2 regions of the Streptomyces sp. NPDC037203 genome follow, and region 2 is predicted to be linked to the other one. Evidence: riboswitches for the same ligand, from Rfam matches in the RefSeq annotation. Region 2 holds a riboswitch; the other holds the start of a gene.
What was found. Region 2 has a riboswitch for ZMP and ZTP ahead of ACZ7EC_RS01940 (bifunctional 5,10-methylenetetrahydrofolate dehydrogenase/5,10-methenyltetrahydrofolate cyclohydrolase). Riboswitches for the same ligand answer to the same signal wherever they lie in the genome.
Positions count from the first base shown of each region.

Region 1: another riboswitch for ZMP and ZTP. It lies ahead of ACZ7EC_RS17560 (glycine hydroxymethyltransferase); the one in region 2 lies ahead of ACZ7EC_RS01940 (bifunctional 5,10-methylenetetrahydrofolate dehydrogenase/5,10-methenyltetrahydrofolate cyclohydrolase).

Region 1 covers NZ_JBVJUC010000005.1:326,537-341,665, reverse strand. Annotated here, with positions in the region: gene ACZ7EC_RS17575 (SDR family NAD(P)-dependent oxidoreductase) at 1-571, shown strand, start outside; gene ACZ7EC_RS17570 (2'-5' RNA ligase family protein) at 579-1,163, opposite strand; gene trpS (tryptophan--tRNA ligase) at 1,366-2,382, opposite strand; gene ACZ7EC_RS17560 (glycine hydroxymethyltransferase) at 2,553-4,001, opposite strand; ZMP/ZTP riboswitch at 4,035-4,122, opposite strand; gene ACZ7EC_RS17555 (glutathionylspermidine synthase family protein) at 4,207-5,391, opposite strand; gene ACZ7EC_RS17550 (hypothetical protein) at 5,405-5,785, opposite strand; gene ACZ7EC_RS17545 (DMT family transporter) at 5,914-6,756, shown strand; gene ACZ7EC_RS17540 (helix-turn-helix domain-containing protein) at 7,000-7,857, shown strand; gene pdxR (MocR-like pyridoxine biosynthesis transcription factor PdxR) at 7,869-9,257, opposite strand; gene ACZ7EC_RS17530 (carboxymuconolactone decarboxylase family protein) at 9,304-9,801, shown strand; gene ACZ7EC_RS17525 (ABC transporter substrate-binding protein) at 9,917-10,876, opposite strand; gene ACZ7EC_RS17520 (ABC transporter permease) at 10,878-12,803, opposite strand; gene ACZ7EC_RS17515 (quaternary amine ABC transporter ATP-binding protein) at 12,803-13,996, opposite strand; gene ACZ7EC_RS17510 (GMC family oxidoreductase) at 13,993-15,129, opposite strand, start outside.
Region 2 covers NZ_JBVJUC010000001.1:459,103-474,231, forward strand. Annotated here, with positions in the region: gene ACZ7EC_RS01880 (MalY/PatB family protein) at 1-690, opposite strand, end outside; gene ACZ7EC_RS01885 (DUF3800 domain-containing protein) at 689-1,717, shown strand; gene ACZ7EC_RS01890 (SAM-dependent methyltransferase) at 1,771-2,601, shown strand; gene ACZ7EC_RS01895 (hypothetical protein) at 2,657-2,842, opposite strand; gene ACZ7EC_RS01900 (L,D-transpeptidase family protein) at 3,027-3,725, opposite strand; gene ACZ7EC_RS01905 (SDR family NAD(P)-dependent oxidoreductase) at 3,960-4,751, opposite strand; gene ACZ7EC_RS01910 (DUF4180 domain-containing protein) at 4,903-5,271, opposite strand; gene ACZ7EC_RS01915 (MBL fold metallo-hydrolase) at 5,300-5,929, opposite strand; gene ACZ7EC_RS01920 (S-(hydroxymethyl)mycothiol dehydrogenase) at 5,929-7,017, opposite strand; gene ACZ7EC_RS01925 (acyltransferase domain-containing protein) at 7,360-8,136, shown strand; gene ACZ7EC_RS01930 (hypothetical protein) at 8,279-8,581, opposite strand; gene ACZ7EC_RS01935 (nuclear transport factor 2 family protein) at 8,753-9,118, shown strand; ZMP/ZTP riboswitch at 9,431-9,511, shown strand; gene ACZ7EC_RS01940 (bifunctional 5,10-methylenetetrahydrofolate dehydrogenase/5,10-methenyltetrahydrofolate cyclohydrolase) at 9,538-10,398, shown strand; gene ACZ7EC_RS01945 (alcohol dehydrogenase catalytic domain-containing protein) at 10,793-11,818, opposite strand; gene ACZ7EC_RS01950 ((2Fe-2S)-binding protein) at 12,187-12,711, shown strand; gene ACZ7EC_RS01955 (xanthine dehydrogenase family protein molybdopterin-binding subunit) at 12,708-15,089, shown strand; gene ACZ7EC_RS01960 (FAD binding domain-containing protein) at 15,086-15,129, shown strand, end outside.

The DNA of each region.
Region 1 (15,129 bases), on a different contig from region 2:
GGTCGGCTTCGACGCCCTCGACCCCGCCTCCCACGAGACCGTGCTCGGCAAGGTGTTCGCCGAGGACGCCATCGACCTGGTGCTGCTCGCCTTCGGCGTCCTCGGCGACCAGGCCCACGACGAGCGGGTGCCGCTGCGGGCCGTGCGGATCGCCCAGACCAACTACACCGGGGCGGTCGCCGCGGGCCTCGTCGCCGCGAGCGCCCTCCAGGCCCAGGGCCACGGCTCGCTCGTCGTCCTGTCCGCCACCGCCGCCGAACGCGCCCGGCGCGCCGACTTCATCTACGGCTCCAGCAAGGCGGGCCTCGACACCTTCGCCCAGGGCCTCGGCGACGCGCTGTACGGCACGGGGGTGCATGTGATGGTCGTACGACCCGGATTCGTGCGGACGAGGGCGACGGCGGACCGGCCCCGCGAGCCGTTCGCCACGACCCCTCAGGCGGTCGCCACCGCGATCGAACTGGGCCTGCGCCGGGGCGCGGAGACGGTGTGGGTGCCGGGGGTGCTGCGGCTGGTGACGGCCGCGCTGCGGCACACGCCGCGGGCGCTGTTCCGCAGACTGCCGCTGTGACGGCCCGTCAGCGGCCGGCGACGGTCCCGCTGCCGATGTCGGCGGGGCCCGCCTGGGACGGTACGACCCGGCCGCCGAAGGCGTACTCGCGCAGCTTGCGCCAGGCCCCGTCGGCGCCCTGCGCGTACAGCGCGAACCCGGTGCACGGCCACTCGGCCTCGAATCCGGCCAGCTCCGCGAAGGCGCGGTCCATCGCCGCGTCCTCGATGCCGTGCGCCACGGTGACATGCGGGTGGTACGGGAACTGCAGCTCACGGGCGCAGGGCCCGGCGGACTCGCGGACCCGCTGCTGGAGCAGGGCGCACTCCTCGGCGCCCCGCACGACCCGGACGTAGACCACCGGGGAGACGGGCCGGAAGGTACCGGTGCCGTGCAGCCGCATCGGGAACGGGCGGCCGGCCGCGGCCACCTTGCCGAGATGGGCCTCGACGGCGGGCAGCGCGGCGCGGTCCACCTCGGTCGGCGGCAGCAGGGTGACGTGGGTGGGGATGCCGTAGGCCGCGGCGTCGCCGAAGCCCGCGCGCCGCTCCTGGAGCAGGCTGCCGTGAGGCTCCGGAACCGCGATCGACACGCCGATCGTTACGGTCCCCACGTCGTCTCCTGTCGTCGCGTCCGTCGTCTGCTCGGCCGACTCGTACGGGCCTTCGGCTCCGACTGTACGGCTATGGGTGTCCTGTGGGCAGGCGCAACGGAAGTGATGTGCAGCGCTCTGCCCACGTGGACGTGCGAACGGCCGTGCGCCGTCGCGCCGGTTCCGTGCCCCCCGGCGCGGGCCGTGCCGTCCGGTGCTCCGCTCAGCGCTTCGCCGGGAGGAAGCCGACCCGGTCGTACGCCTGCGCGAGGGTCTCGGCGGCGACGGCGCGGGCCTTCTCGGCGCCCTTGGCGAGGATCGCGTCGAGTGTCTCGGCGTCGTCCAGGTACTGCTGGGTGCGCTCCCGGAACGGCGTCACGAACTCGACCATGACCTCGGCGAGGTCGGTCTTGAGCGCGCCGTACATCTTGCCCTCGTACTCCCGCTCCAGCTCGGGGATCGGCTTCCCGGTGAGGACGGAGTAGATGGTGAGCAGGTTGGAGACGCCCGGCTTGGCCTCCGCGTCGTAGCGGATGACGGTGTCGGTGTCGGTGACCGCGCTCTTGACCTTCTTGGCGGTGGTCTTCGGCTCGTCCAGGAGGTTGATCAGGCCCTTCGGCGTGGACGCCGACTTGCTCATCTTGACCGCCGGGTCCTGGAGGTCGTAGATCTTCGCCGTCTCCTTGAGGATGTACGGCGACGGGATCGTGAACGTCTGCCCGAAGCGGCCGTTGAAGCGCTCGGCCAGGTCGCGGGTCAGCTCGATGTGCTGGCGCTGGTCCTCGCCGACCGGAACCTGGTGGGCCTGGTACAGCAGGATGTCCGCGACCTGGAGGATCGGGTACGTGAACAGGCCGACCGAGGCGCGCTCGGCGCCCTGCTTGGCGGACTTGTCCTTGAACTGGGTCATCCGGCTGGCCTCGCCGAAGCCGGTCAGGCAGTTCATCACCCAGGCCAGCTCGGCGTGCTCGGGGACGTGGCTCTGCACGAACAGGGTGCAGCGCTCCGGGTCCAGACCGGCGGCGAGGAGCTGGGCGGCGGCGAGGCGGGTGTTGGCCCGCAGTTCCTTGGGATCCTGGGGGACGGTGATCGCGTGCAGGTCGACGACCATGTAGAAGGCGTCGTGGGTCTCCTGGAGGGATACCCACTGGCGGACGGCGCCGAGGTAGTTGCCGAGGTGGAACGAGCCGGCGGTGGGCTGGATACCGGAGAGCACGCGGGGCTTTTCAGCGGGGGCCATGTGGCCCATTCTCTCATCGGCCGGGGGTGGGGTCGGCCCCAGGGAGGTGGGGGGTGGTGCGGGGCGTGGGGGGGGCCGCGGACCGTCGTGGCCGGTCGCGCCCCGCGGCGGGGCCGCACAGCGGATACGGCCCCGCGACCCCCTGGGCCGGCTGGCCCTCGGGGCGTTCGTCAGCCCAGGTCGACCTCGGGGTACAGCGGGAAGCCCGCGACCAGGTCCGTCGCGCGCTGGGCGACCTCGTCGGAGACCTTCTCGTCCAGGACGTGGGCGGCCTTGCTCGGCGCGCCGGACTTGGTGGTGCCCGGCTCGGCCGTGGTCAGGACGCGGTCGATCAGGCCGGCCACCTCGTCCATCTCCGCCGTGCCGAGGCCGCGGGTGGTCAGGGCGGGGGTGCCGATGCGGATGCCGGAGGTGTACCAGGCGCCGTTGGGGTCGGCCGGGATGGCGTTGCGGTTGGTGACGATGCCGGAGTCGAGGAGGGCGGCCTCGGCCTGACGGCCGGTGAGGCCGTAGGAGCCGGCGACGTCGATCAGGTTGAGGTGGTTGTCGGTGCCGCCGGTGACCAGGGTGGCGCCCCGCCGCATCAGGCCCTCGGCCAGCGCGCGGGAGTTCTCCACGATCCGCCGGGCGTAGTCCTGGAAGGAGGGCTGCCGGGCCTCGGCCAGGGCGACCGCCTTGGCGGCCATGACGTGCGGCAGCGGGCCGCCGAGGACCATCGGGCAGCCGCGGTCCACCTGGTCCTTGAGGGAGTCGTCGCACAGCACCATGCCGCCGCGCGGGCCGCGCAGCGACTTGTGGGTGGTGGTGGTGACGATCTGGGCGTGCGGGACCGGGTCGAAGTCGCCGGTGAGGACCTTGCCCGCGACGAGGCCGGCGAAGTGGGCCATGTCGACCATGAGGGTCGCGCCGACCTCGTCGGCGATCTCGCGCATGATCCGGAAGTTCACCAGGCGGGGGTACGCCGAGTAGCCGGCCACGATGATCAGCGGCTTGAACTCGCGGGCCTGGGCGCGCAGCGCGTCGTAGTCGATGAGGCCGGTCGCGGGGTCGGTGCCGTAGGAACGCTGGTCGAACATCTTGCCGGAGATGTTCGGGCGGAAGCCGTGGGTGAGGTGGCCGCCGGCGTCCAGGGACATGCCGAGCATCCGCTGGTTGCCGAAGGCCTGGCGCAGCTCGGCCCAGTCGGCGTCGGTGAGGTCGTTGACCTGGCGGGCGCCGGTCTTCGCCAGGAAGGGGACCTCGACGCGGTCGGCGAGTACGGCCCAGAAGGCGACGAGGTTGGCGTCGATGCCGGAGTGCGGCTGGACGTAGGCGTGCCGGGCGCCGAAGAGTTCGCGGGCGTGCTCGGCGGCCAGGGACTCCACGGTGTCCACGTTGCGGCAGCCGGCGTAGAAGCGGCGGCCGACGGTGCCCTCGGCGTACTTGTCGCTGAACCAGTTGCCCATCGCGAGGAGGGTCGCCGGGGAGGCGTAGTTCTCGGAGGCGATCAGCTTGAGCATCGCGCGCTGGTCGGTGACCTCCTGGCCGATGGCGTCGGCGACGCGCGGCTCCACGGCGCGGATCACGTCGAGGGCGGCGCGGAAGGCGGTGGACTCGGTGGACAGGTGCTGCTCTGGCATGGGGACCTCCGGACGGGGTGCGTTTCGGCGTTCACGTTCGGCCCAGGCGCACGGCACTGTTTCCCGCGGGCCGCTCCCCGATGGTCCGTCCCATCCCTGCGCGCCAGTCACGGCCCGTGGCTCAGCGTACCGGCCGGGTGGAGGCGGCGAGATCCGGCGTCCACCATGCGGGCGAGCGCGAGGGCGCGGGTGCGGACGGCGGCGCTCAGAGGATCACATGGGGCAGAAAGCGGGCGTACTCGTCGGTGACGGGGCTCGCCGACTCGCGGATGCCGAGGCCCGCGGGCTCGCCGTCGATGACCCAGGCGCCGAGGACGACGTGGTTGCCGTCGAAGGCGGGCAGGGTCGCGAGCTGCTGGTAGCAGCAGGGGTCGGGGCGGACGGCGGGCGGGCTGCCCGCCGGGTGCAGGGTGATGCCCTCCCCCTCGCGGCCCAGCAGCGGCTTGGCGGCGTAGCCGGTGGTGGCGGCGAGGTCGCGGGGGCCGTCGAGGTGGGCGGGCAGCAGGTTGGGGTGGCCGGGGTACAGCTCCCACAGGACCGCCAGCAGGGCCTTGTTGCTCAGGAGCATCTTCCAGGCGGGCTCGATCCACAGGGTGCCGCCGGTGCCGCCGCCGTTGTCCAGGGTGTCCAGGACATGCCCGCCGAATGCGTCGGTCGTGAGCCATTCCCAGGGGTAGAGCTTGAACAGGGCGCGGATGAACCGGAGCCGTTTGTCCACGAAGCGGCCGGAGAGGGTGTCCCAGCCGATCTCCTCCATGGCGAGCCAGTCGGTCGTGAGGCCCGCCTGCTCCGCGGTCTCCTTCAGGTAGGCGACCGTCATCAGGTCCTCGCCCAGCTCGTCGGCGGCGGAGTGCGCGAAGTGCAGGAGGCCGCCGGGCGGGAGCAGCGCGGACTGTCTGCGCCAGGATTCCACGAGGCGTTCGTGCAGCGAGTTCCACTGGTCGGCGCCGGGGAAGCGGTCCTCCATCCAGAACCACTGCGGACAGGCGGCCTCCACCAGGGAGGTGGGGGTGTCGGCGTTGTACTCCAGCAGCTTGGCCGGGCCCGTGCCGTCGTAGCGCAGGTCGAACCGGCCGTAGAAGGAGGGGAGTTCGGCCCGGCGGTGCCAGGACTCGGTGACGGCGGCGGCGACGGCGGGGTCGGTGATGCCGAGGTCGGCGAGGCGGCCCCGCGCCACGATGTGCTCCGCCGCCGCCAGGCACATGGCGTGCAGTTCGGCGACCGTCTCCTCCAGCGCCTCGACCTCGGGCAGCGAGAAGACGTAGTAGGCGCTCTCGTCCCAGTAGGGGCGCAGGCTTCCGTCGGGGTGGCGGGTGAGCGGGTAGATCAGGCCCTGCTCCTCGACGGTGCGCTGCCAGCCGGGGCGGGGGGTGGTGGTACGGCGTTCCATCCGGCGGTCCCGGTCAGCCGCCGGAGCTGTGCGAGCCGCCGCCGAAGCCGCCGCGGTGCACGCCGCCGGAGCCGGAGCCGTAGTGCGTCGAGGAGTGGTGCGTGGAGTGGCCCGTCGAGTGCCCGGAGCCGTGGCGGGGCTTGGTGAAGGAGCCGCCGTCCACCCAGGAGCCCTTCTTCCTGCCGCCGTAGTACCAGGCGCCGTCGACCGCCGACTTGACCGCCTTGCAGTTCTTGTCGGAGACGACCTTGTAGCCCTTGGCGTAGCTGTAGCTGTCCCGGTCCACGCAGCGCTTGTCCGGTTCCGAGGAGCAGGCGGTGAGCGCGGCGGCCAGCAGGCCGACGCTCCCGAGGACCACCGTGCCGGAGCGCAGCCGTCGCCTGGATTCGGCCATGTTCGTGTCTCCCCCGTGTGCGATGTGCGGTGCGGCAAGCCTAGAGACCGGTATGAGAACCGGCCAAGGGGGGTGAGCATGACAGGACGGTGGCGGGGCTCCCTTAGAGTCCCTTTGTGCTCTTTGGAATGGTGTGCGCCCTTGGCGCGGCGGTCTGTTTCGGTACCGCGACGGTGTTGCAGGCGGTGGCGGCGCGACAGGCCGGTCCCGGTGGCGGCGGTGAGGCGGCGCTGCTGCTGCGGGCGCTGCGGCAGTGGCGGTACATCGCCGGGCTCGGGCTGGACGGGCTGGGCTTCCTGTTCCAGATCGCGGCACTGCGCTCGCTGCCGATCTACGCGGTCGGCGCCGCCCTCGCGGCCAGCCTCGCGGTGACGGCGGTGGTCGCGGCGCGGCTGCTGGGGGTGCGGCTGCGCGGCATGGAATGGGGCGCGGTGGGCGTCGTGTGCGCCGGGCTCGCCATGCTGGGCCTCGCCTCCGGACCGGAGGGCGGCAAGGCCGGTTCGGACACGCTGCGGTGGGTGATGCTCGGGGTGGGGGTCGGGCTGCTGCTGCTCGGGCTCGCGGGCGGGCGGCTGTCCGGGCGGGCGCGGGGGCTGGTGCTCGGGCTCGGCGCCGGGTTCGGGTTCGGGGTGGTCGAGGTGTCGGTCCGGCTGATCGACAGCCTCGCCCCCGCCACCCTGCTCACCAACCCGGCGACGTACGCCCTGCTGTTCGGCGGCGGTGCCGCCTTCATGCTGCTGACCTCGGCCCTCCAGCGCGGCTCGGTCACCACGGCGACCGCCGGAATGGTGATCGGCGAGACGCTCGGACCCGCGGCCATCGGCGTCGTCTGGCTCGGCGACCGCACCCGCGAGGGCATGGCCTGGCTGGCCGTGCTGGGCTTCGCGGTGGCCGTGGCGGGCGCCCTGGCCCTGGCCCGCTTCGGCGAGGCCCCGGCGGCGGAGACGGCGGAGGAGACCGCCGAAGGCTGACGAGCGCGGCGGACCGCCGGAGGCTGACGAGCGGCAATCCGCACCGACCGGACTGGCGGCGCGGGGTCCCTGGAGAACGAGGGACCGGCTGCGCCCCCCGCAGCGCAACCGGTCCGCGCACCATCCTGCGGTCTGCGGCCGTCCGTGACCAGGAGCCGGATTTTCCGGAACCGGATTTTCAGGAACGTAGACTTCCGGTATTTGCCGGGCCGGTCAGGCGGCCCGCGCCGAGAGGGAGTTGGGATGGACCGGGATGCCCTGCGGTCGCTGCTGCGGCACAAGCGCTCGCTGATCGATCCCGTCGAGCTGGGCTGGCCCCGGCGCAGCGGCCGCGGCCGGCGGTCCGCCGGGCTCTCCCAGGCCCAGGTGGCGCACGCGCTGTACGTCTCCGAGCGCACCTACGCCCAGCTGGAGCGGGGCGACATGTCCTCCCCCGCGTCCGAGTTCCTCGACGCGGTCGCCGGGGTGCTGCGCATGGCGGAGCCGGAGCGGACCGCGCTGTACGTCTACGCGCTGGGCCACGAGCCGCCGGTCCCCATGAACCCGGAGGCCGGCACACGGGTGGACCCGGCCTGGTTCACGGCCGTCCAGAGCATGTCCGGCGTGCCCTGCTACGTCAACGACGTGGCGTGGAACCTGCTCGCCTGGAACGACGACTTCCTGCGCATGTTCCCCCGGCGAGCGGGCGCGCGGCCGGAGTTGCCCGAGCGGAACGTGATGCGCTGGCTGCTGCTGCGCGAGGAGGCGCGCGAGCACCATCTGGTGGACTGGGAGCAGCGGTGGGCGGCGCCGGTGGCGGCCCAGCTGCGGGCGGCGGTGGCGGCCCACCCGGACAACCCCGATCTGCGGCAGCTCGACGCGGAGGTGAACGACGACCCCGTGGTGGGGCCCGTCTACCGCCGGCACGACATCACCTACGTGCAGCAGGACGGGGACACCCGGCCGGTACGGCACGCGGGGCTCGCCGCCGACGGGGCCGACCGGTGCTGCGCCGAACACGCGCCGTCCACGCGGGGCTTGGTGACCCTGTGCGCGGCGCAGCCGCTGGGCTCACCGGGCGCCCGGTTCTTCTCCCTGGTCTTCCGCCCGGCCGCCGACTGACCCGCCGCCGCTCAGGGCAGCACCCTGCACAGCGCCTCCAGCGCGCCCGCCCACGCGCTGTCCGGTGGCGTCCCGTACCCGACCACCAGCGCGTCCACCTGCTCGGCGACGGCCTCGGGGTGGCGGTGGAAGGAGAGGCCGTGCAGGGCGAGGCCCTGCCAGGCGGCGGCCTGGACGACGGCGGCCTCGGTGCCCGGCGGCAGCCGCAGCAGCGCGTGCAGACCGGCGGCGACCCCGGTGACCCGGACGCCGGGCGCGCGCTGGGCGACGGCCGCGGCGAGGGCGTCACGGCGGCGCCGGTAGCGCAGGCGGGCGGCGCGGACCTGGCGGTCGTAGGCGCCGGAGGTGAGGAACTCGGCGAGGGTGAGCTGTTCGAGCGCGCCCACGGTGTCGGCGTGCCCCTTGGCCGCGAGCACCTCCCCGACGAGGGCCGGCGGCAGCACCATCCAGCCCAGCCGGAGGCCGGGCGCGAGGGACTTGCTGGCGGTGCCGAGGTAGACGACACGGTCGGGATCGAGACCCTGGAGGGCGCCGACGGGCTGTCGGTCGTAGCGGAACTCGCCGTCGTAGTCGTCCTCCAGGACGAGGGAGCCGGTGCGGCGGGCCCAGTCCACCACCGCCGTGCGCCGGTCGGGGTGCAGGGGCATGCCCATGGGGAACTGGTGGGCGGGGGTGAGGAGTACGGCGCCCTCGGTGGTCAACGGGCCCGGATCGGTGCCGAGTTCGTCCCAGGGCAGGGCGGGGGTGGCGAGCCCGGCGGCCTGGAGGAGTCCCCAGTAGGCGTCGAGGCCGTACGACTCGACGGCCACCGAGCGGACCCCGCGGGCGCGCAGCACCGGGCCGAGGACGCGCAGCGCGTGCGAGAAGCCGGCGGTGACGACCAGGTTGCCGGGGTCGGCGCGGACGCCCCGGACGCGGGCGAGGTAGCCGGCGAGGGCGGTGCGCAGTTCGATGCGGCCGCGCGGATCGCCGTAGCCGAGCGCTTCGTTGGGGGCGGCGGCGAGGGCGCGGCGGGCGGCCCTGGCCCACTCGGCGCGCGGGAACGCGGCGAGGTCGGGGGTGCCGGGGACGAGGTTGTGGGTGGGCCGGGCCGGGGTGCGGGGCCGGCGGGCGGGGCCGCTCGGCGGGACCACGGTGCGTGCGGCGACGCGGGTGCCGGAGCCCTGCCGGGCGGTGAGCCAGCCCTCGGCGACCAGGTCGGCGTACGCCTCGGCGACGGTGTTGCGGGCGATGCCGAGGTCGGTGGCGAGGGCCCGTGAGGAGGGCAGCCGGGTGCCGGGGGCGAGTCGGCCGGTGCGGACCGCGTCGCGCAGGGCGTCGGTCAGCCCCCGGCGCAGCCCGCCGGGGCCGGCCGGTTCCAGATGTAGGTCGACGCCCGAAGTGGCCCAGGATTCCGCCATGGAAATGGACCATACTCCTGGGCTGCCCCGCTTCTAGGTTGGAGGCATGAACACGGATGAGAAGACCGAGTACGCCCCCGAGCACGCCCCCCGTCTGAACTGGAGCGAGCACGCTCCGGACGTGTACAAGGCGATGGTGCGGCTGGACATCGCCGCACGTCAGGGGCTGGATGCGAAGCTGCTGGAACTGGTGAAGATCCGCGCCTCGCAGCTGAACCACTGCGCGTTCTGCCTGGACATGCACACCAAGGACGCGCTCGCGGCCGGGGAGAGCGTGGAGCGGATCGTCCAGCTCGGCGCGTGGGAGGAGTCGCGGCACTTCTACACCGAGAAGGAGCTGGCGGCGATCGAGCTGACCGAGGCGATCACCGTGCTCACCGACGGCTTCGTGCCGGACGAGGTGTACGAGCGGGCCGCCAAGCAATTCGACGAGGCCGAGCTGACCCGGCTGATCGCCGCGATCACGGTGATCAACGCCTGGAACCGGTTCGGCGTCACCGCCCGGATGACGCCGGGCCACTACGAGCCGGGGCAGCACCGCTGAGCGACGGCGGGCAGACGCCGCGCGCGAGGCGCCCGTAGGCGGGCCCTCCCCCACGGCCACGGCCCCGCGCCCGCCGCGCTCGGCGGACGCGGGGCCGGGCTGCGCCGGCCGAGGCTCAGGACAGCCACTTCCTCCAGACCGAGGGGTGGCTGTCCACCCACTTCTTGGCGGCGGCGTCCGGGGACATCTTGTCCTGGGCGATCAGCAGCGAGACCTCGTTCTGGTCGTCGGTGGTCCAGCGGAACTTCTTCAGGAACTCCGCCGCCTTGCCGCCCGACTTCGCGAAGTCCGCGTTCAGGTACTTCTGGAGCGGGGTGCGCGGGTAGGCGCAGGCGATCTTCGCCGCGTCCGCGTCGCAGCCGTCCTTGTACGGCGGCAGCTTCACCTCCGTCATCGGGACCTTCTTGAACAGCCACTGCGGCGAGTACCAGTACGTCAGGAAGGGCTTCTTCTCCTTGGCGAACTGCTTCATCTGCGTGATCTGCGCGGCCTCGGAACCGGCGAAGACGACCTGGTAGTCCAGCTTCAGGTTCTTCACCAGGGCCTTGTCGTTGGTGACGTAGGACGGGGAGCCGTCCATCAGCTGGCCCTTGCCGCCGCTCTCCGCGGTGCGGAAGAGGGAGGCGTACTTGTTCAGGTTGTGCCAGTCGGTGATGTCGGGGTGCTCTTTGACGAGGTACGTCGGCACGAACCAGCCGATGTGCCCGGTCACCCCGAGACCACCGGCGCGGGCGATCGTCTTCTTGTCGTCGACGTAGCGCTTCTCCTGGTCGGGGTGGCCCCAGTCCTCCAGGATGGCGTCGACCCGGCCCTGGCTCAGCGCGTCCCACGCGGGCACCTCGTCCACCTGCACGGTGTCCACGCGGTAGCCCAGCTTGTGCTCCAGCAGGTACTGGGCGACGGCCACATTGGACTCGGCGCCCACCCAGGACTGCACGGACAGCGTGACGCTCTTGCCGCCGCCGGTGTGCGCGAACGGGCTGGCCTGCTTGGTCATGTCGGCGGCGCCGCAGCCGGTGGTCAGGCCCAGCACGGCGAGCGCGACGGGAATCGTCGGGCGCAGTCGGATCCGCATGTCAGGCTCCCTTCGCCGGGCGGCGCTCGGTCGGCTGGGTCACCCGGTCCAGCATCAGGCCCAGGCAGACGATGGCGGCACCGGCCACCAGACCGGTCGCCAGGTCGCCCTGGGCGAGGCCGAAGGCGACGTTGTAGCCGAGGGCACCGCCGCCGACCAGGCCGCCGATGATGACGACCGCGAGGACCAGGACCACACCCTGGTTGACTGCCAGCAGCAACGAGCGCCGGGCGAGCGGGAGCTGGACCTGCCACAGCTGCTGCCGCCCGGTCGCGCCGAGCGAGCGCGCCGACTCCAGCGCCGCCGGGTCCACCTCGCGCAGGCCCTGCGTGGTGATGCGGACGACGGCGGGCAGCGTGTAGACGACGGCCGCGGCGACCGCGGGGGCGCGGCCGACGCCGAACAGGGCGACGACCGGGATCAGGTACACGAACTGCGGCATCGTCTGGAAGACGTCCAGGACCGGGCGCAGGGCACGCTCGACCCGGTCGCTGCGGGCGGCGGCGATGCCGGTGGCGAAGCCGAGCACCAGGGTGACGGCGACGGCGGCCAGCACCTGGGAGAGGGTGTCGAGGGAGGGCTCCCACACGCCGAGCACGCCGATCGCGGCCATGGCGAGCACGGCGGTCAGCGCGGTGCGCCAGGTCCCGATCAGCCAGGCGAGGGCGGCGACGATCAGCAGCACCGACCACCAGGGCAGCCACTGGAGTCCGTCGCGGATCGGGTCCAGCACCCAGGTGGTGAAGTGGGCCGCCCAGTCGGCGGTGCCGCCGATGACCGGGACGCCGGTGTAGAGGTGGCTGGTCATCCAGTCGACGGCGCGGTTGACGGGGGCGGCGATCTGCACGCTCCAGCCGTTCGGCCAGTCGAGGGCGCCGAGCAGGCGGGCGGCGAGGGCGGCGGCCGCGGTGACGGCGAGGGCGTACGGCCAGCCGATCGTCCGGGCCCCCTTCGTGCCGGCGCCGGCCGCGCCGGTCACCCGGTCCAGGACCACGGCGAGCAGCACGATCGGGATGCCGGCGGCGAGGGCCTGGCCGACGTCGACGGTGGACAGGGCCTGGTAGACGCGGTCGCCGAGGCCGCCGGCACCGATGACCGAGGCGATGACGGCCATGGACAGCGCCATCATGATCGTCTGGTTGAGACCCAGCAGGAGTTCCTTGCGGGCCAGCGGGATACGGGCGGTCAGCAGCCGCTGGCGGCGGGTGGCACCGAGCGACTCCACGGCCTCCAGGACCTCGGGGTCGGCGCCGCGCAGGCCCAGCGCGGTGAGGCGGGCCATCGGCGGGGCGGCGTAGACGACGGTGGCGAGGACGGCCGCGGGGACGCCGATGCCGAAGACCAGGACGACGGGGAGGAGGTAGGCGAAGGCCGGGAGGACCTGCATCGTGTCAAGGACCGGGCGCAGGGCGCGGTCGAGGCGCGCGGAGAGACCGCCGGCCAGGCCGAGGGCGGTGCCGACGAGCACCGAGGCGAGCACGGCGGCGACCATCAGCGCGAGGGTCTGCATCGTCGGTTCCCACATGCCGAGGGCGCCGCAGGCGAGGAAGGCGACGGCGGTGCCGGCGGCGAGGCGGGGCCCCGCGACGCGCCAGGCGACGAGGGCGCCCAGCGCGGTGACGCCCGGCCAGCCCAGGGCGAGGAGGGCGACGTAGACCCCTCGGACGGACAGGACGACGGCGTCGCTGATGTAGCCGAAGAAGTACAGGAACAGGGGGTGGGTGTCGCGGTTGTCGATGATCCAGTCGCTGGCGCTGGTCAGCGGCTTGGCGAGGCTGACCGTGAGGTGGTGGGGCCAGGCGCGGCCGTGCAGCACCGGGAGCAGGACGGCGGTGATCAGGGCGAGCAGCAGGAGCTTGCCGACGGCTCTGTTGCGCAGCACGGCGGGGGTCCTGGTGCGCAGGGCGGGGACGGTGAGGGTGGCCATCAGACGGCCTCCGGGGTGGAGGTCGCCGGGTTCTTCGCCCGTGCGCGCTCGCGGGTCGAGGCGACGGTGCCCGCCCGCGCCGGTTCCGCGGTACGGCCGCTCGGGGCGGCGGACGCGTTGTCCACCCCCGCGACGACGCCCAGCAGTTGTTCGGAGTCGACCACGCCGAGGCACCTGCCGTGGTCCATCACACGGGCCGGTTCACCGGCGCGGGCGACGGCCTCGATGGCCTCGGCGACCGTGGCGTCGGGGCGGACGGCGGGGCCGCTGCCGGTCTCGTCCGGGGAGGAGGCGGGACGCATGGCCGTACGGGCCGTCAGCACCTGCTCGCGCGGCACGTCCCGGACGAACTCGCGGACGTAGTCGTCCGCCGGGGAGCCGACGATCTCCTCGGGGGTGCCGAGCTGGACGACCTGGCCGTCGCGCATCAGGGCGATGCGGTCGCCGAGCTTGAGGGCCTCGCTGAGGTCGTGGGTGATGAAGACCATCGTGCGGCCCTCCTCCTCGTGGAGGCGGGCGACCTCGTCCTGCATGTCCCGGCGGATGAGCGGGTCCAGGGCGCTGAACGGCTCGTCGAACAGCAGTACTTCGGGGTCGACGGCGAGCGCGCGGGCGAGGCCGACGCGCTGGCGCTGGCCGCCGGAGAGCTGGCCGGGGCGGCGGTGCTCCATGCCTTCGAGGCCGACCTTGGCGACGATCCGGGCGGCGCGCTCGCGGCGCTCGGCCTTGCCGACGCCCTGGATCTCCAGGCCGTAGGCGACGTTGTCGAGCACGCTGCGGTGCGGGAGCAGGCCGAAGTGCTGGAAGACCATCGCGGCGCGGTGGCGGCGCAGTTCGCGCAGCCGGGACCTGTCCATGGCGCGTACGTCCTCGCCGTCGATGGCGATGGTGCCCGCGGTCGGCTCGATCAGCCGGGTCAGGCAGCGCACGAGGGTGGACTTGCCGGAGCCGGACAGGCCCATCACCACGAAGACCTCGCCCTTGCGGACGTCGAAGGAGACGTCCCGGACGGCGGCGGTGCAGCCGGTGCGGGCACGCAGCTCGGCCGCGTCGAGGGTGCCCAGCTCGGGGTCGGCGGGGACGCGCTCCGGCTTGGGGCCGAAGACCTTCCACAGGCCGGAGACCGAGAAGACCGGGGCATCGTCGGTGGTGGGGGGTTTGCGGGTCGGGACGGTAGTGGTGGTGGTACTCATCGGCGATCGCCTCCGATCAGATCGACGGCCTTCTCCCCGACCATCAGCACCCCGATCATCGGGTTGACGGCGGGAAGGGTCGGGAACACGGACGCGTCCGCGATGCGAACGCCGTCGAGACCGCGGATGCGCAACTCCGGGTCGACCACGGCGAGTTCGTCATCGGCCGCGCCCATCCGGCAGGTGCCGGCGGGGTGGTAGACGGTGTGGTGGGCCTTGCGCAGCAGTTCGCTGAGCTGTTCGTCGTCGGTGACCTCGGGACCGGGGAAGACCTCGCGCTTCAGCCAGCCCGCGAACGGCTCGGTCCGCGCGATCTCGCGGGCTATCTTCACGCCGTCGACGAGGGTCCGCGCGTCGTAGCCCTCCTCGTCGGTGAAGTACCGGAAGTCGAGGGCGGGCTTGACCTCGGGGTCGGCGCTGGTGAGGTAAAGGCGGCCGCGGGCGCGGGACTTGGGGATGTTCGGGGTCATCGACACGCCGTGCTCGGGGCGTTCGTAGCCGAGGCGCTCGGGGTTGTCGGTGAAGGGGATCTGGTAGAAGTGGAACATCAGGTCGGGGATGTCCAGCGACGGGTCCCGGCGCACGAACAGCGCGGCGTCGGAGTCCATCGCCGAGTTCTTTGGCAGCGGCCGTTCGGTCTCCCACACGATCACCGACTCGGGGTGGTCCTGGAGGTTCTCGCCGACGCCCGGCAGGTCGTGCACGACCGGGATGCCCAGCTCCTCCAGATCCCGCTTCGGGCCGATGCCGGACAGCAGCAGCAGCCGCGGCGAGTCGACGGCGCCGGCGCAGACGACGACCTCCCGGCGGGCGCTGATCAGCTCGTCCGCGCCGTCCTTGGTGCGCACGCGGACACCGGTGGCGCGCTTGCCGTCCAGCTCCAGCTTGTACGCCCAGGTCTCCAGCAGCAGCGTGAGGTTGGGGCGGTCGCCGGCCTCCAGATGCGGGTGGAGGTAGGCGACGGAGGCGGAGGAGCGCTTGTTGTCCTCCGGGTGGTAGGCGAGGTCGAGGAAGCCGACCCCCTCGTAGAACGGCTTGTCGTTGAAGCCGATCACCTCGGGGACGCCGATCGCGGTCTTCGTCGCGTCGATCCAGTCCTTGGCGATGGCGTTCTGGTCCTTGTCGGCGACGCG
Region 2 (15,129 bases):
GGCGGGCAGGCCGAGGTAGGGCACGAAGGCGGTGCCGGGGTCGGTGAGCGGAGCGTGGATCTCGTCCGCGACGACCCGCACGCCGTGGCGTTCGGCCAGTTCGGCGACGGCGGTCAGTTCGTCGGCGGTGTGCACGGTGCCGGTGGGGTTGTGGGGGCTGCACAGCAGGTAGGCGGCGCGTCCCCCGCCTGCCGTGGCCCGCCGGAAGGCGTCCTCCAGTGCCGCCGGGTCGAGGCGCAGGTCCGCGCCGAGCGGGGCCTCCACCACGCGCCGGTCCATATGGGTGAGGAACGCGAAGAACGGCGGGTACACCGGCGGATTGACGATCACCGGATCGCCCGCTCCGGTCACCAGCTTGATCATTTCGACCACTCCGAGCATGACGTCCGGAACGATCGCCGTCCGGTCGGCGGTGATCCCGTCCCAGTGCCAGCGCCGGGCCGCGAAGGCGGCGAGTGCCTCGGCATAGGCGGTGCCGGCCGGGTACCCGGTGTCACCCGCGGCGAGCGCGTCGGTGACGGCGCGGACGACGGGCGGGGCGAGGGGGACGTCCATCTCGGCCACCCACAGCGGGAGGACGTCCTCGGGGTAGGTGCGCCACTTCATGCTCGTACGACGGCGCAGCCGCTCCAGGTCGAGCGCGCGCAGCGGGTCCGGTTCGCCGGCGGTGTCGTGCGGGAAGCTGGTCATGAGGCACAAGATAGGGGGCAGCGCGGTGGGCCGGTACGGGGCCAAGGAGGCGGGCGGGGCCGTGGCGCACCGCCGGGAGGTCGCCTGTGACGAGTCGGGGTCGGACGGCGAGAACCTGACCGGCGGCAACACGGAGGTGTTCGCGCACGCGAGCGTGGCGCTGCCGGTGGACGCGGCGGCGGAGTGCGTCCGGGAGATCCGGCACCGGATCCGTTCGCCCGCCGAGGAGTACAAGGCGAACCATCTGCTGCGGGAGAAGCACCGGGCGGTGCTGGAGTGGCTGCTGGACGAGTCGGGCCCGATCCACGGGTACGCCCATGTCGAGCTGACGGAGAAGGCGTACCTCGTGGTGGAGCGGACCGTCGCCCTGCTGCTCGGGGACGCGGCCGAGGCCGGGCCGCTGTACCGGGACGGCCCCGGCACCTTCGGCGGGCCGGACTGGCAGGAGTTCCTGCGCGCGGCGAACCGTCTGCTGCGCGTGCGCCCCGGCGGCGATCCGCTCACCGTCGTCGATCACTTCTTCCGTACGATCGACACGCTCGCGCGGGCCCGGCCCGGCACCGGGGCGGCAGGCATCCTGCGCCGGCTGTCCGCGGCCCGTCCCCGCGCCGCCGCCTACCGGGAGCGGGTCCGGGTCACCCCGCCGCTGTTCCCGGTCCTGAACCCCCTCTTCCCGGCGATCCGGCGCACGGCCGGGTGGTGGAGTGCCGGCGGGTTGCCGGTGACACTGGTCCACGATCAGCAGAACGCGCTGACACCGGGCCGGATCGCGGCGATCGTGCAGGGCGCCCGGCGCGACGGGATCGCGCTCGACGGCCTGCGGCTGGTCGACTCCCGCGACGACGCCCGTGTGCAGATCGCCGATTTCCTGGCCGGTGTCGCCCGCAGGATCGCCTCCGACCGGCTGGCCGGCGGCGGCGACCCGTTCCTGATCGCGGCCCTGCGCCCCTACACCGGCGGCTGGGCACCCGCGGGCGCGCCACCGGAATGGGGCGGACCGGCGGCACGGGTCAACTCGGGGGATTAGATTGCGCCTTGAAGGTTGAGATAACTCCTCCAGTCACCCAGGAGCTGACGCACGTGACCGACAACCCCGCAGCCACCAACGACGTGGCGGTGTCGCTGCGCGCCCGTATCAACACCAGCCAGCCGCACACGGCGCGGATCTGGAACTACTGGCTCGGCGGCAAGGACAACTACGAGGTGGACCGGGCGGCCGGCGACCAGATCCGCCGGCTGCATCCGGGCATCGGGGAGTACGCGCGCGCGGACCGGCTGTTCCTGGGCCGGGCGGTGCGGCATCTGGTCGAGAAGGAGGGCGTCCGCCAGTTCCTGGACGTCGGTACCGGGCTGCCCACCGCCGACAACACGCACGAGGTCGCCCAGCGCATCGCGCCGGAGTCGCGGATCGTGTACGTGGACAACGACCCGCTGGTCCTCACGCACGCGCGGGCCCTGCTGACGAGCACGCCACAGGGCCGTACCGACTACCTGGACGAGGATCTGCGCAATGTGGACGCGATCCTCGAACACGCGGCGAGAACCCTGGACTTCAGCGAGCCGGTCGCGCTGATACTCCTCGGCGTGGTGATCTTCATCGGGGACGACGACGAGGCGTACGGGCTGGTGCGGACGCTGATGGACCGCCTTCCGGCGGGCAGCCATCTGGTGCTGTCGCACACGGTCACGCATCCGTCGATGCCGGATGTGGACGAGGCGGTGAAGTTCTGGAACGAGCACGGCACGCCGAAGCTGACCCAGCGCACACCGGCGGACGTGGCGCGGTTCTTCGACGGTCTTCAGCTGCTGGAGCCGGGTGTGGTCTCCTGCTCGCGCTGGCGCCCGGAGCATGACAACGGGGCCGAGCCGGAGGAGGTCGCGATGTTCGGCGGGGTGGCCCGCAAGGACTGAGGAGGGGTCGGGAACCCGCGACGCCCGAGGGCGGTCGCGGGTTCGCGCGGTGAGGTCAGACGCCCCGGTACGGCCGTGGGGCCGCGGCGGCCCATTCCATCACGAGGCGCTGGTACTGCTTGCGCTGCTCGGTGGTCAGCGTCCCGCCCGATCGGCGCCACAGGGCCCGGATCTCCTCGTTGACCTCCGCGGCCGATCGCTCGGAGGCGGCTTCAAGAGTGGTGGACATGCTGTGAAGCATATGCTGATCGGCGTGAAGGCGCTGTGAGTAAGTGCACCCGATACGGACATTTCGGACCGTGTTGCTCATCACGTCGATGTGTCAAGCGGTGACCGGGAGTTCACACCCGACCCTCACCCGGCGGCCCCGGTGCGGCCGCCGGGTGAGGGTGAGCCACGACACGCGCTCCACGTGCCCGGAACGCTCAGGTGCCGGGCTTGCGGCCGTACACGAAGACGTCGTCGCCGGTCCGCAGCAGCGACCAGTACTTCTTGGCGTCCTTCGGGGTCATGTTCACGCAGCCGTGCGAGCCGGGCGGGTTCCACATGCTCAGTCCGACCGAGTGGAACGCCTCCCCGCCGTTGAAGAACTGGCTGTAGGGCATCGACACGTTGTAGAGCGTCGAGACGTGGTGCAGGTCACGCCAGTAGACCTTCGTCAGGCCGGTCCGGGTGACGAAGCCCTTGCGGCCGGTGCGTACCGGCACCGGACCGTAGACGAGCTTCTTGCCGTCCTGTATCCAGCTGAGCTGGTGCGTCAGGTCCACGCAGGCGATCCGGCCCTTGTTCACCGGGCACTTGCCGCTCTTGTTCGGGTTCTTCCCCACGGCCTTCTGCTGGTTGATGAGGTTCATCACATCCCAGGTCACGGGTCCCGCATATCCGATGGCGGGGGTGATGCCGTTCTTCGTCTGGAAGGAGCGGATCGCCTTGCAGTCGGCGGCGGACTGACGGCCGTCGACCGGCCGGCCGAGGAACTTCTCCGCCTGCTTCTGGTACGGGCCCGCCGCCGTGGTGCAGGACGTCGCGGCCTGGGCCGGTGCCGTGGTGAGGGCGAGTGTGAGCGGCGCCACCAGTCCCGTGAGCCCGAGTGCCACCACACCTCGTCTGCGTATGTCCCCCATGAGGGTTCTTCTCCTTTGTGTCACCGTTTCGCCCAGGGCCTCCCCCTGGCTGTCTTCGTGCGCGTTTCCCACGATCTCGGACAAGTAGACCCGATCGGGCGCATCAGGGTTGCCTTTCTGGTCACGCCGTGACGAAACGGTGAGCTTCCTCACCCCGGAGGCGGCCGTGGCGGTTTCAAGGCCGGTTCGCGGCCTCTCGCGGCGATCAGCGTGGCGATGTCCGGTACTTGGCCCTCAGCGGGGCTCGTGCAGGGCGGCGCGGAAGCCGGTGTGCACCGAGGTGAGGCCGCCGTCGACCACGAGGGTGGTGCCGGTGATCCAGGCGGCGTCGCGGGAGGCGAGGAAGGCGACCGCGGCGGCGATGTCCTCCGGTTCGCCGATCCTGCCCAGCGGATACAGGGCGCGGACGGCCTCCAGGTCGTCGGCGCGCCCGTCCCACGCCGAGGTGCGCACGGTGCCCGGTGCCACGAGGTTCACCCGCACGCCCCGCGCCGCCGCGTGCCCGGCGAGGGTGCGGGTCAGCGAGCCGAGCCCGGCCTTGGCGGCGCTGTAGGCGTGGTTGCCGAAGTCCTGGAGGCCGTTGACGGACCCGATGCTGACGATCGCGCCGCGTCCGGAGGCGGCCAGATGGGGCAGGGCGGCGCGGCAGGTGCGGTGGACGCCGGTCAGGGTGATGTCGAGGTCGCGGGCCCATGTCTCGTCCGTGCCGTCCTCGAAGCGCGGGGCGTCCGGGGTGCAATGGGCGGCGCAGTTGACCAGCACGTCCAGGGAGCCGAAGGCGTCGACGGCGCGGGCGACGGCCGCCTCCACGGCGGTGCGGTCGGCGACATCGCAGGCGAACGCCTCGGCGCTCAGGCCCTGTCGGCGCAGCCCGGCGGCGGTCCGCTCGGCCTCGGCCGGGTCCCGGTCGGTCACCAGGACCCGGCCGCCCTCCTCGGCGAGCCGCCGGGCGACCGCGGCGCCGATGCCGCGGGCCGCGCCGGTGACGAGAACTCCGTGTCCCGCGAAACGGGTGTGATCGCTCATGGGGTGACGGTACGGCCCACCGCGCGGTCTTTCACCGTCGTGGACCGAAGAGGGCGTCCTGGACCGGGGTGCCGCTAGGGCCTTTCTTCCGGATCTTGCCGGGGTCGTAAGGCACCGCCAACTCAAGCCGACCTGATCCGGAAGAAAGACCCTAGCCGGCGAGCCGGTCGGCGACGGCGGCGGGGTCCGGCAGGAACCACAACTGGTCGCCCTGGTTGGACTCGTGGACGAAGTCGCGCAGGGCGTCGCTCGCCGCGGTGTGGGCCGTGATGTCGCCGACGACGGCGAGCCGCACCCGGTAGTTCACGAACTTCTGCACGACGGCGCCCGCGACGCCGGACCGCAGCCGGAAGAACTCCGGCGCGATCCGGGCCACCGGCACCTCGACCAGCTGGGCGTCCTGCCCGAAGGCGTCGCCGATCAGGTCCAGTGCCGCGCGCTCCCCGTCCAGGGGCGGGCCGTCGGGGGCGCAGCGCAGGACGCGGACGTCGTGCAGGGTCACGAGCGTGTTCGTGGTCATGCCCGCGACCCTATGCGCACAAGGCGGTTCAGTGCCCGCGTTTGATCCATTCCTCCAGGTGGGGCGCCTCGGCGCCGATGGTGGTGGAGTCGCCGTGGCCGGTGAGGACCCTGGTCTCGGGCGGGAGCGTGAGCAGTTTGCCGCGGATGGAGTCGATGATCGTCGGGAAGTGGGAGAAGGAGCGTCCGGTGGCGCCGGGGCCGCCCTGGAAGAGGGTGTCGCCGGTGAAGACGACGCCCAGCGCGGGGTCGTGGAGGCAGACCGCGCCGGGCGCGTGGCCGGGGGTGTGCAGCACGGTGAGGTCGGCGCCGGCCGCTTCGATGACCTGGTCGTCCACGAGGAGCCGGTCGGGTTCGCGGTCGGGGTGGGTCATCCGCCACAGCGGCAGGTCGTCGGGGTGCAGCCAGATGACCGCGCCGGTGCGGTCGGCGAGGGCGGGCGCCGCGTCGATGTGGTCGTTGTGGGCGTGGGTGCACACGATGGCCGTGAGCCGGCGGTCGCCCACGGCGCGGGCGATGGCGTCGGCGTCATGGGCGGCGTCGATGACGATCGCCTCGTGGTCGTCGCCGACGATCCAGACGTTGTTGTCGACGTCCCAGGTGCCGCCGTCGAGGCTGAACTGCCCCGAGGTGACGAGGCGTTCGATGCGGGCGGCCATCAGAACACCACCACCGAGCGCAGCACGTCGCCCTGGTGCATCCGCTCGAACGCCTTCTCCACCTCGTCGAGTCGGATGGTCTCGGTGACGAACGCGTCGAGCGGCAGCCTGCCTTGCAGGTGCAGGTCGATGAGCATGGGGAAGTCGCGGGAGGGCAGGCAGTCGCCGTACCAGCTGGACTTGAGGGCGCCGCCGCGGCCGAAGACGTCCAGCAGGGGCAGTTCGAGCTTCATCTCGGGGGTGGGGACGCCGACGAGGACGACGGTGCCGGCGAGGTCGCGTGCGTAGAAGGCCTGCTGGTACGTCTCCGGGCGGCCGACCGCCTCGATGACGACGTCGGCGCCGAAGCCGCCGGTCAGCTCGCGGACGGCCTCGACGGGGTCCTGCTGCGTGGAGTTGACCGTGTGGGTGGCGCCCAGGGTGCGGGCCTTCTCCAGTTTGCGGTCGTCGATGTCCACGGCGATGATCTTCGCCGCGCCGGCCAGTTCGGCTCCGGCGATGGCCGCGTCGCCGACGCCGCCGCAGCCGATGACGGCGACCGAGTCGCCCCGGCCGACGTTGCCGGTGTTGATGGCGGCGCCGATGCCGGCCATCACGCCGCAGCCGAGGAGGCCGGCGACCGCCGGGGAGACGGACGGGTCGACCTTGGTGCACTGGCCGGCGGCGACGAGGGTCTTCTCGGCGAAGGCGCCGATACCGAGGGCCGGGGAGAGTTCCTGGCCGGTGGCGGCGAGGGTCATCTTCTGCTTGGCGTTGTGGGTGTCGAAGCAGTACCAGGGGCGGCCGCGCCGACAGGCCCGGCAGTTGCCGCACACGGCACGCCAGTTGAGGATGACGAAGTCGCCGGGCGCGACCTCGGTGACACCGTCGCCGACCGACTCCACCACACCGGCGGCCTCATGGCCGAGGAGGAAGGGGTAGTCGTCGGAGATGCCGCCCTGCTTGTAGTGCAGGTCGGTGTGGCAGACACCGCAGGCCTGGACGCGTACGACGGCCTCGCCCGGACCGGGATCGGGCACCACGATCGTCTCGACTCGTACGGGCTCGTTCCTGCCCGGTGCGATCACGCCGCGTACTTCCTGCGCCATGCTCTGGTTCCTTCCATCGAGTGCTTACGGTGCAGACCCTACGCGCGCGCGATGGGCGGCGGAGCGGGCCACGGCGAGGATCGTGGATGTTTCCCCCGGCGGGCAGCGGCGGCAGCGCGCGGACGACGGCGGGGCGCCGGCCGGGGCCCCCTCCCGCACCTCCGGCACCGCGGGACCACGGGCGCACCGGCTCCCGGTATCCGTGTCCCGCGCGGCCCGCGGGACGCTTATGAATTGCGCAAGAATCGGACCGGAGGGCTACGTTCGCTGATGGCAATCCCTTTGCGCGCCGCGGGAGTCCGGCCGGTCCGGGTGCTTACCCGGCCGTGTCTTCATGGAGGGATGCTCGCTGATGGCCGTAAGGGACGTACCGCATTCCTGTTCTCGGCCGGTGCCTCGCCGCGCCGTGGAACGGAACGTGAACTCGCGGCGGCTTTCCCGCTGTTCGCCGAGTCGCTGGACGAGCTGTGCGCGCGTCTGGACCCGTATCTCGAACTGCCGTTGAAATGCGTGATGTCCGCGGACCCCGGCTCCCGGACCGCGGCGCTGCTGGGCCGGGCGGCGTATGCCGGGCCGGCGCTTTTCGCTCTCCAGGTGGCGCAGTACCGGCTGCTGCTCAGCTGGGGCGCACGGCCCGATGTGCTGTTCGGGCTCGGGGCCGGGCGGATGGCCGCCGCGTACGCCGCCGGGGTCTTCTCGCTCGCGGACGCCTGCCACGCGGTCGGCACACTGGCCCGGCTGCTGGACGGCGCCCCGCAGGAGGCGGCGCCGCGGACGCTCCGCGCCGCCTACGGCCGTACGCTCGCCACCCTCCATCCGAGCCCGCCGCGGCTCCCCCTCGTCTCCGATGTGACCGGCCGTCCGGTCGGCGCCGAGACCGCCGAGCCGGGGTTCTGGCTGCCGGGCCCGCGGACCCGGCGGTTCACGGAGTTGGCGGCCCTGCTGCACCGGGACGGGGTGCGTGTCTGGCTGGAGTTGGGCCCGGCGGACGCGCTGGTCCGGACGCTCGCGGCCGGCCTGCCGCCCGGCACCGCCCCCGGCCCGGCGTACGCCGTGGCGCGGGACTGGGCGGTGCTGAACACGGGCGGCGGGCCGCGACTGCGCGGCGCCCCGGCGTGACACCTCGGTGCCGGGGACGACGCGCCTCGATGCCGGGGATGACGCCTCGGTAGCGGAGTGACGCCTCGGCTCCCAGCCTGCCCTCGGCTGCGGCACTACGGGTCGGCCTCCGGCGGGTCGGCGCCCCGCGTCGCGGGTCGGCTCAGCCGACGGCCGGCACCAGGCCCGTCACCGGCGCCACGATGTCGGTGACCTGGTGCAGCTCGCTGAGCTGTTCCAGCCGGCTGATCTGGTTCAGGGCCTTGAGCTGCTCGGAGGTCGAGGGCAGCTGCGCCCGCTGCTCGGCGGGGATGTTGCCGGTGGTGAGCGTGTCGAGCACGGTCATGGGGTTGATCTGCCCGGTGTGCGTGGCGCTCGCGTCGGCCGCGTTGGCGAGGGGCGCGGCCAGGCCCGTGACCCCAGCGGCGAGACCGAGGGCGGCGACGATACGGCGTGTTGAGATCATGCTTTCAGCAACGGCCGGGGCGTCCGGCCGGACACGGGTGGCGGCCCGCGCTCACTCGTGAGGCGGAGCGCGTCCCGTGCGCTTGCCGGGGCCGCCGGGCCGGAGGACGCTCGAAGACGGGGCCGTACGGTCCGCCGCGCGCCGGGCCGCGAGCGCCTGAAGGAGGTCACCATGGGCACCGCGACAGGCTCCGCCTTCGACGTCGAGACACTGCGCCGGGGCATCGAGGGGAACACCGGGAACACGCTGCTGTCCCTGTACGCGGACGACGCGGAGATCCGCATCGTCGACCGCGACAGCCAGCCCAGCCACCCGAAGATCGTGCACGGCCGCGGCGAGATCGCCGAGATGCTCGACGACATCTACCGCCGCGACATGATCCACAAGCTGGACCGGTGTGTGGTGCAGGGCGACCACGCCGCGTTCACCGAGACCTGCCAGTACGGCGACGGCACCCGCGTCCTCGCCGAGTCGATGATCACCTTGCGGGACGGGAAGATCGCCGAGCAGATCCTGATCCAGGCATGGGACGAGTAGCCAGGAGGTTCGCACGGGTCCAGGTCAGCTCCCGGCTGACCTGGACCTTCTCGGCCCGCGCGGGGGTGGGCCGGGCGCGGCCCCGGCGCCGCGGGCCGGTCTCGGGGGCGGCTGTCCCGGTGGCGACGGCGGTGTTGCGGTCGGTGCTGAGGGCGGTGCGGGGGCGTCCGCGGGTCGCGGTGCCGCGGTCGCCGCGCGTCCGGCTGGTGCGGCACGGCCGGTCGCGCTGAGCCACCCCGGTCCGGCGGGCCCCCCGGTACCGCGAAGGCGTGGCGCCCGGTCCTCGGCCGCGTCCTCCCCTCCGTTACGCTGTACGCGGGCCGTGACTGGCGCTGAGGTGGAGTACCACCGGGGAGCGGCCCTTCGTGGTTGCCGCGCGCCTGGGCGAGTCGGATCGATCCAGCTCAGGAGTGTGCCGTATGACCCAGGCCCGTCTCATGGACGGAACCGCCCTCGCCCGCCGCATCGTCGGGGATACCGCGCGCAGGGCGGAGCAGCTCACCGCACGGACCGGTGTCACGCCGTGTCTCGCGACCGTGCTGGTCGGCGAGGACCCGGCGTCCGTGACGTACGTGCGGATGAAGCAGAACCGCTGCCGCAAGGCCGGCATCACCTCCCGGCACGTGGCCCTGCCCGCGCAGACGAGCACCGCCGAACTGGTGGGCACGCTGCGGGAGTTGTCGGCCGATCCGGCGGTGCACGGAATCCTGCTCCAGCACCCGGTGGGCGACCACGTCGACGAGCGGGCGGCGTTCGAGGCGATCGCGCCCGAAAAGGACGTCGACGGGGTCACCTTCGCCTCCTTCGCCACCATGAGCTTCGGTCTGCCGGGCTTCGTGTCCTGCACGCCGGGCGGCATCCTGCGGCTGCTGGACGAGTACGGCGTCGATCCGGCCGGCAAGCGGGCCGTGGTGGTGGGCCGCAGCGCGATCCTCGGCAAGCCGGTGGGCATGCTGCTGCTGGCCAGGGACGCGACGGTGACGTACTGCCACTCGCGCACCCGTGATCTGTCGGCGGCGGTCCGCGAGGCCGACATCGTCGTCGCCGCGGTCGGCCGGCCCCGGCTGCTGCGCGGCCAGGACATCAAGCCCGGCGCGGTCGTGATCGACGCGGGCTACAACGCCGGGAACGTCGGCGACGTCGACTTCGACTCGGCCGTCGAACGGGCCTCGCTGATCACCCCGGTGCCGGGCGGCGTCGGCCCGATGACGATCGCCACGCTGCTGGAGCAGACGGTGACGGCGGCGGAGCGGGCCGCAGGGGGACGTGAGGCGGCCTGACGAAGGCGGGCGGGGCGGTCACGCCTCGCCCGGCCGCGGGGCCCGGCCGCACCGGCCGTACGCGGCTCGCACGTACGGAAGTTCAACGCGCGGCCGATGCGGTCGCTCCGTACGCGAGTCGACCGCCCGGTCAAACGCGGTCGCCCCGTCGGGACTTGACCTCCCGGTCGCAGGCGGTCGCCCGCACGCGGGTCGACCACCCGGTCGTACACGGCCGCCCCGCACGGGACTTGGCCTCCCGGTCCCACTCGGCCGCACCGTCCGGGGCTCGACCGCCCCGGCCGTACGCGGCTCCGCCTGACGCGGCTCGGTCCGTCCCGGCGGCGCCCGGCGGGGGCGGGGGCCGTACCCGACCTGCCCCGCACTCCCGTGCCGACTCCCCCGCTCCCCCGGCTCACCCCTCCGCCAGCACCATCCTGAACCTCGCGTTCCCGGCCATCATCTTCCGGTACGCCGCGTCCGCCTCCGCCAGCGGGACCTTCTCCGTCATCGGGCGGATGCCGTGCAGGACGCTGAAGGCCATGGTGTCCTCGACGTCCCGCGCGGTCCCGGAGGGGTGGCCGCGGACCACGCGGGCGGCCATCAGGAGCTGGTTCGGGTTGATGCCGAGAGGGGCGACGTCCGCGCCGATGACGACCAGTTCGCCGCGGTGGAGCAGGCCGTCCACCGTCGCGGCGATGGCCTCGGAGTTGCCGGCGGTGGCGAGGACGACCTTGGCGCCGCCGAGGGACTGAAGCGCCTCGGCCACCGGGGTGGCGGCGGTGCTGTCGATGTAGTGGTGGGCGCCGAGTTGCTTGGCGAAGTCGGCCTTCTGGGGGCCGCGGGCGATCGCGACCGTCTCGAAGCCCATCGCGGCCGCGTACTGCACGCCGAGGTGCCCGAGCCCGCCGAGGCCGAGCACCGCGACCAGGTCACCGGGCCGCCCCGCGCTGCGCCGCAGCCCGTTGAAGGTGGTGACGCCCGCGCAGGCCAGCGGTCCCGCGTCGCTCGCGGCGAGCGCGTCCGGGATCCGGGCCAGGGCGTCGACGGGCGCGATCACCTGCTCGCCGAAGCCGCCGTCGTAGGCCCAGCCCGGCACCTTGAGGCGCTCGCACACGATGAAGTCGCCCTCGCGGCAGGCCCGGCAGTAGCCGCAGCTGCCGCCGAACCAGCCCACGGCCACCCGGTCGCCGACCTGCCAGCCGCGGTCGGCCGCCCTCTCCCCCAGCTCGGCGATCCGCCCGGCGATCTCGTGTCCGGGCACCTCCGGGAAGGTGATGCCGGGCACCGCGGCGCCGACGAAGAGGGCGTCGCTGTGGCAGATGCCGCACGCCTCGACGGCGATCCGCACATGGCCGGGGCCAGGGCTCGGCACCTCGCGCTCTGCCAGCTCGAACGTGCCGTTGGCTGCGGTGACCTGGGCGACTCGATAGCTACTCATGAATCTCTCCGCGGAAGGGTTGCGCGAGCGACGGTGGGCGGCCGGTCCCGGCAGCGCGTGCGACGGCGGCCGCGCGCCGGGACGGGCAAGGCTACGGCGGCCCGGCCCTTTCCCAGCAGACCAGTTCCCGCCGGATCCCGCGCGCCGAAGGGAGTGACTCGGGGCGACGGAGCGTCGTGTTCCGTGTGCGCATCGAAGCACTCCCCGCCAGGCGATGGGCCGGCATTCGACGAATCCGGGCCGCGGCGACCGCAGCGCTCGCCGGGCCCGCACCCCGGCCATAGAGTGACCTACATCGGCCAAAGAGTGACCTGCATCACGCCGGACCGGCTGATGGTCGACTCCTGCCCGCACGGTCTGGAGGGCGCATGACCCACATCAAGGTGAACGTGGACGGCACGGTCTACGAGGACGACGTGGAGCCCCGGCTGCTCCTCGCCCACTATCTGCGCGACCGCCTCGGTCTGACCGGCACCCCGATCGGCTGCGACACCTCCAGCTGCGGGGCGTGCACGGTCGACCTGGACGGCGCGACCGTCAAGAGCTGCTCGGTGCTGGCCGTCCAGGCGGACGGCTGCGCGGTGACGACCGTGCAGGGGCTGGCGAGGGACGGCGAGTGGACGGCGCTCCAGCGCGCGTTCCACGAGCAGCACGGCCTCCAGTGCGGCTACTGCACCCCCGGCATGATCATGGCGGCGCGGGACCTCCTGCGGGAGAACCCGCACCCCACCTCCGGGGAGGTGCGCGACGCCCTGGAGGGCAATCTCTGCCGCTGCACCGGTTACCAGAACATCGTCCGCGCGGTGCTCGCCGCCGCCGGACAGCAGGACGGCTCCGGGGCGCGGGCCGAGACCCCGTCCGGAGCGCAGGTCGGCGAGGAGGTCGGGGCATGACCGATCAGGCCGTGGCGGGCGAGGTCGGCACGGGGCGGGAGGTCGGCCGGTCCCGGCTGCGCAAGGAGGACGCCCGGCTGCTCACCGGCCAGACCACCTGGACCGACAACATCCAGGTCGCCGGGCTGCTGCACCTGGCCATCCTGCGCAGCCCGATGGCGCACGCCCGCATCACCCGTGTCGATGTCGCCCCGGCGCTCGAACGCCCCGGCGTGCTCGCCGCGTTCAGCGGCGCGGACCTCGCCGGGGAACTCGGCTCGCTGCCCTGCGCGTGGCCGGTGACCGAGGACATCGTGCTGCCCGACCATCCACCGATCGCGGTGGAGGAGGTCCGCTACGCGGGCGACCCGGTGGCGGTCGTCGTGGCCCGCGACCGGTACGCGGCGGCCGACGCGCTGGAGGCCGTCGAGGTCGACTACGAGCCGCTGCCCCCGGTCCTCGACCTGGAGGCGGCGCTCGCCGAGGGCGCCCCGCTGGTCCACGCCGACAAGGGCACCAACCGCTGCTACACCTGGCCGCTGGCCACGGGCGAGAGCTTCGAGGCGGTGCGCGGGCGCGCCGAGGTGACGGTGAAGCGGCGCTACCACCAGCAGCGGCTCATCCCCAACGCGATGGAGCCGCGCGCGGTCGTGGTCACCCCGCTCGCCGCCTCCGGCGAGTACACCGTGTACTCGGCCACCCAGATCCCGCACATCCTGCGGATCATGCTCGCCACGGTCACCGGCATCCCGGAGCACAAACTGCGGGTGATCGCCCCGGACGTCGGCGGCGGCTTCGGCTCCAAGCTCCAGGTGTACGGCGAGGAGGCCCTGGCCCTCGCGGTCGCCCGCAGGCTGGGGCGGCCGGTGAAGTGGACCGAGTCCCGCTCCGAGGGCTATCTCGCCACCCACCACGGGCGCGGCATGATCCAGGACATCGAGGTCGCGGCCACCCGCGAGGGCCGGCTGCTCGGCCTGAAGGTGGACCTGATCGCGGACATGGGCGCCTATCTGATGCTGGTCACACCGGGCATCCCGATCCTGGGCGCGTTCATGTACCCGGCGATCTACAAGATGGACTCCTACGAGTTCACCTGCACCGGTGTCTTCACGACGCGCACGCCCACCGACGCCTACCGGGGCGCCGGCCGTCCGGAGGCGACGTTCGCGATCGAGCGGATCATGGACGAGCTGGCCGCCGAACTCGGCCTGGACCCGGTGGAGTTGCGGCGCCGCAACTGGATCCGGCACGAGGAGTTCCCGTACACCACGATCGCCGGGCTGACCTACGACAGCGGCGACTACGAGGCAGCCACCGCGAAGGCGCTCGCCCTGTTCGGCTACGACGCGCTCCGCGCCGAGCAGCGCGAGCGCGCCGAGCGCGGCGATCCGGTGCGCCTCGGCATCGGCGTGTCGACGTTCACGGAGATGTGCGGTCTGGCGCCGAGCCGGGTGCTGCGCGACCTCAGGTACGGCGCGGGCGGCTGGGAGGCGGCGAGCATCCGGATGCTGCCCACCGGCAAGGTCGAGGTGGTCACCGGGACCAGCCCGCACGGGCAGGGCCACGAGACCTGCTGGAGCCAGATCGCGGCGGACGTGCTCGGCGTGCCGTTCGAGGACGTCGAGGTGCTGCACGGCGACACCAAGTCCTCCCCGCAGGGCATGGACACCTACGGCTCGCGCTCGCTGGCCGTGGGCGGCGAGGCGGTGCACCGGGCGGCGACCACCGTGGTCGACAAGGCGCGCAAGGTGGCCGCGCATCTGCTGGAGGCGAGCGAACAGGACCTGGAGTTCCGGGAGGGCGTCTTCTCCGTGAAGGGTTCTCCGGAGGCGCGCAAGTCCATCCAGGAGATCGCCTTCGAGGCGTTCACCAACCACGATCTGCCCGACGGGGTGGAACCCTCCATCAACGCCGAGCACGTGGTCGACCCGGAGAACTTCTCCTTCCCGCACGGCACCCATCTGTGCGCGGTCGAGGTCGACACGGAGACCGGGCGGACACGGATCAGGTCGTACGTCTGTGTGGACGACGTCGGCCATGTGGTCAATCCGATGATCGTGGAGGGGCAGGTGCACGGCGGGCTGGCACAGGGCATCGCGCAGGCGCTGTACGAGGAGGCCGTCTACGACGACGAGGGCAACCTGGTCTCCGGCAGCATGGCCGACTATCTCGTGCCCTCGGCCCCCGATCTGCCGGAGTTCGTCACCGACCGGACCGAGACCCCGGCGTCGTCCAACGCGCTCGGGGTGAAGGGCGTCGGCGAGGCAGGCACGATCGCCTCGACGCCCGCCGTGGTCAACGCCGTCGTGGACGCGCTGCGGCCGCTGGGCGTCGACGACGTACGGATGCCCTGCACCCCGGAGCGGGTGTGGCGCGCGGTGAGGGAGGCGACGGCATGATTCCCCCGGCGTTCGAGTACGCCCGCCCCGAGACCGTCGA